DNA from 2 places in the Paludibacterium paludis genome. Region 1 is predicted to be linked to the other one. Evidence: predicted binding sites of a transcription regulator. Region 1 holds the regulator's gene; the other holds the start of a gene.
What was found. Region 1 encodes FNR, which switches genes on or off when oxygen is low (the NO sensors DNR and NnrR bind a similar motif). Its sites were predicted from a motif close to TTGATNNNNATCAA; they were not measured.
Positions count from the first base shown of each region.

Region 2: the regulator FNR is predicted to act here: its motif matches at 948-961, upstream of JNO50_RS10095 (formate/nitrite transporter family protein).

Region 1 is NZ_CP069161.1:890,758-892,957, reverse strand. It holds gene hemN (oxygen-independent coproporphyrinogen III oxidase) at 1-278, opposite strand, end outside; gene fnr (fumarate/nitrate reduction transcriptional regulator Fnr) at 388-1,134, shown strand; gene JNO50_RS03950 (DUF1853 family protein) at 1,138-2,070, opposite strand; gene JNO50_RS03945 (RNA methyltransferase) at 2,027-2,200, opposite strand, start outside.
Region 2 is NZ_CP069161.1:2,238,604-2,240,803, reverse strand. It holds gene JNO50_RS10100 (serine/threonine transporter) at 1-90, opposite strand, end outside; gene JNO50_RS10095 (formate/nitrite transporter family protein) at 1,076-1,855, shown strand; gene pflB (formate C-acetyltransferase) at 2,157-2,200, shown strand, end outside.

The sequences.
Region 1 (2,200 bases):
TCCGCCTTTGACTTGTCTTTGGTGATGATCTTGTTGCAACCGCAGTAGTAGCAGACAGTGTTGCAAAAAGGTAAATGAGCATATAATGATATTGCCCGATTGCTTTGACCCAGTTGATGCTGGCCCAACCAGCGCAGATAATCGTCGGGGCCAAACGCGGCGGTGAAGCGGTCAGCCGTGGGATACGAGGTGTAGCGCGGTCCGGAGCAATCCAGACGCTCAATAAGCTCGCGATCGAATTCGCAGCTGTCCGGAAAAAACGGGTGGGTGGGTGTCATGGCGGTCCTGAACTGGAAAAACCTGTGGTGGACTGGTAAATTTGTAGAAAACGGATAAAATCCGCTTTGACAAGCGTCAAGCTTATTTACAAGGTTGCTGAAATACAGCATGAACGACCAAACGTTGATCCCGCTCCATACTCTCAAGGTAAGCTGCTCCAACTGCAGTCTGCGAGAATTGTGTCTGCCCGTCGGACTTAACCGCGAAGAGCTCGCCCAGCTCGACGCCGTCATCCGCCAGAGTCGCCGCCTCAAGCGCGGGGAGTTCCTGTTCCGCAGCGGCGAGAACTTCAAGTCCCTGTACGCCATCCGCACCGGTTTCTTCAAGACCTGTGTATCGAGCCAGGATGGTCGCGAACAGGTGACCGGCTTCCTGATGTCCGGCGAACTGATGGGTCTTGACGGCATATCCTCCAGCGTTCACGGCTGCGACGCGATCGCCCTGGAGGACAGCGAAGTCTGCGAGCTGCCCTTCTCCCGCATGGAGAGTCTCGGCCGCGACATCCCCAGCCTGCAGCACCATTTCTTCCGGTTGATGAGCCGCGAGATCGTTCGCGACCAGAACGTCATGCTGCTTCTTGGCAACATGAAGGCGGAAGAACGGCTGGCCGCCTTCCTGCTCAACCTTTCCCAGCGCCTGTCCAGCCGCGGCTTCGCCGCCAACGACTTCGTGCTGCGCATGAGCCGCGAGGAAATCGGCAGCTTCCTTGGCCTCAAGCTCGAAACGGTCAGCCGCACCCTGTCGAAATTCCAGCAGCAAGGCTGGATCACCGTCGACCACAAGCACATCCAGCTGGTGCTGCCGGAGCAGCTCAAGGAGCTGATCTCGGGCTGCGTACACGCCAACGGTCAGTAAGCGTCACGGGCGGGGTCCGCTCCGCCCGTACAGCTCGGCCAGCCGTTTCGCATCCGGCCAGCCTTCCGGCACCACGAATCCCCTGGAGACCTCTCTCCACGTTCCATTGTCTTCCATGATTTCGGCGACCATCGCCACACGATCGGCCCCCTGCAGCCGCGCGGCCAGCTCTCCCGCATCAAGACTTGCGGCTTGCCCGCCCCGCCAGGGCGACAGCCAGCGGCTCCGGTCAAGAATCACCCAGCGCGCCGCGGCGCCCCGGCAAGGCAAGGACTCGGCGCCTTGCCGCCACCAGCCGCCCAGCGTTCCCTCAGGATCCCCACCGCCGGCCCCGGCGAACAGCCCCCCCACCAGGCGCGCCGCGCTGCGGCATCCGGCAAACCCGTCAGGCAAGGCGCGCGCGCCCTCCGGCAGAGTCGGCAACGCCAATTGACGCTTCATCGCCAGGGTCTTGAGCTGCATGCCATCGCCAAGACTCGCGCCGACGCATTCCAGTGGTGACTCACCAAGCTTCAGATAGAATTTGCAGGCAAGCTCCAGATGCCATGGCTCGCCATCGAGCCAGAGCAGAAAATCGAACTCGCCGATCGTCATTCCGTTACCGCGCCGCACCTGTACGTTGCGGGCGGCAAGACGGGAATGCGACGAGGTATCGAACCAGAACGCCAGAAGATGCTCGGCATAACGACCAAGCCGGTTGGAAGGCGAGGCCGACAACCAGCGCTCAAGACAGCCTGGAGCGCGGTCGAGGCTTCGTAGCCGGCTCACCGCGTCGGGCCCCTGCAAGCGGACGGGATCGATGGCGTCCGCCATATGCCACGGCGGCTCGGAGAACAGCAGACAGGCCAGGTCGCGCACGGCCGGATGCCTCAATCCGGCCAGCCACTCGGGTTCACTCGCCGCGATCGGTGTCGCGAAGCTGTCCGTCGTGGGCACGCTGCACCTGTTTGAGAAAACCGCGCAGGATGTCGATCTCCTCGCGCTGCAGCGCGGCGCGATGGAACAGCGAACGCATGCGCCGCATCAGCCGCTCGCCGTTGCGGCGGCGGTAGTAACCGATATGCTC
Region 2 (2,200 bases), 1.3 Mb from region 1:
AAGACCCAACATCCAGACAGTGTCGTGCTTCGTCCAGGCGGAGGAAGCGGAGCCGGATTTCGGCATGGAGGTAGATGCGGCTTGAGACATGATATGGCCTCACTAATAAAAAAACGTTAGCTAAGACGTCATGGTTGCCGGCGGAAGGTAAAGATTCGGTTTCCGCATGCAACCGGAAAGCGGTCGTTAATGTCGCGACCGGACAGAACCACGGGATGGACTTCCGGTCTTGTCGATGTTCATCGTACTGGCGATTGAACCGGCAGGGTGAGTCAATTCAGAACATTAGTTGATTCTAATCAAGTGACGGATGGGCCGAAACGAAAATGTGTCGCGAAAAAACAGTCGTTTTCTTTTCGTTTTGCGACAGCACTGAATGATTAAACACGAAAATTCGCGCTGAAAATATAGGAAAATACTGGTTTTCAACGGTTTGATAGATGGTTTTATTGCTTTCAATTAGCGTCAAAACTATTTTCGTTTGTATCAATGGGGAAACGTCGGGCGGTCGGGAGGGGTGGTGGAGGGTTTGGCGACGCTGTCGGTCTTTAAGCGTCTTTCTCGTGCGTTTCGCCTGGTGTCGATGGTTGATGAAAATCCTTGCCGGACAATGGCTTGCCGGACAATGGCTTGCCGGTTGTCCTTCTTCGTGGCGCGCATGCCTTTCTCAAGTGTTTATGCTGTCATGCAGCATTTTTAAAACAGCCGTTTCTTTCGGATTTTTTACGCCGAAGCAACATAAAATGTTGCTATGCAACAATATTTTCTTGTGCCAGTTTTATCGAAAAACATAATGCCTTGTTGCGAAGGGTTTTCGCCTTTTGGGTATTTTTCGTTTCGTGGCCGATTGGCCGCGCCGGCAAGCGGTTAAACAAGGCGGGACGGGTATCTCACGGCGGTGACGCGGCTATGCCATGGAGTTTTTTGACGTTGCTTGTGTGGTTGTGTTGATCGGAATCAAACATCAATGTCGTAAATCGAACATACAATTTTTTCGCAAAAACCCACAAACGAACCGGTGAGCAGCCGGGCCCGCACGGTCCCGGGTCCGCCTTTGCATGCGAAGTCAAACGGTATGAGCACAACCTCTTCTTTATCCTATGTGGTGGCCGAGGCCGCGTCCAAGCAGGTTGTTCTGCATCAGTCGCCCGGCCGTTATTTATTGAGCGCAGGACTGGCCGGGGCGTTGATCGCGGTCGTGTTGACCGTCAGTCTCAAGTTGGGGCAGGTGTTTCTCGCCGGAGGCGCCGCCGGATACTACATTCCGACGGCCGGTTTTTTCGGGGTGGCCCTGGCGAGCATCATCTTTTGCAAGCTGGAGCTGTTCACCAGCAATGTCATGTACTTTGCCGTGGGGGCGCTCAGCGGCCGTTGCCGGGCGTGCAGCCTGGCTCGCAGCTGGGTGATGGTGTATTCCGGCAATCTTCTGGGAATTCTCCTTTTTGTTCACGTCTACGCCGGAGCCGGCGGCATGGGTGTGCTGCCGCAGGATCATCTGCTGTTCAATGTGGTGGCGCACAAGATTCACGCCACCGCCGGCGAGATTTTCTGGAAAGGAGTGCTCTGTAACTGGATTATCTGTCTGGCGGTTTGGGTGCCGTTGCGAATGACGGGCGACGTGGCCCGGTTGCTGATGGTGCTTTTTCTTGTGTTCGTGTTCTTTTTCTCGGGTTTCGAGCACAGTATCGCCAATATGGCTTTCTTTGCGCTGGCGTTTCTGCACGCCATGCCGGGGCTTGATGCGGCTGGGGTTTTGCATAACCTGATTCCCGCCACGCTCGGCAATATCGCCGGCGGCGCCCTGGGCGTCGGCCTGGTTGTCTACCTTCTTGAGCGTCATACCCTTTCTGAATAAATTTCGCCTTGCCCCGCGTCGCGCGCAGTGATCGTTTTTGCGTGCGACGCTTCTGTCATGTTCGTTTTCGAATATTTCCATTTTCCATTGCGTTTTCCGTTTTTTCTGTCAACTTTATGAAAAAAAAGAAAAATTCCAATTTTCCTGTGCGTCGCGCTAGGTGCGCACCGCTTTTTCCGTCATGAATCGCAGTTGATCTTGGTCAAATTCATTTTCAAACACGAACGTAGAATGTGAAACATTAGAACATGATGATTTGGCGGGATGCCGCCTTCACCCATTCGCCAAGAAGGAGTCGTATATGGATGCCCTGACACACGATGCAACGCAAGCCAACCCCTGGCG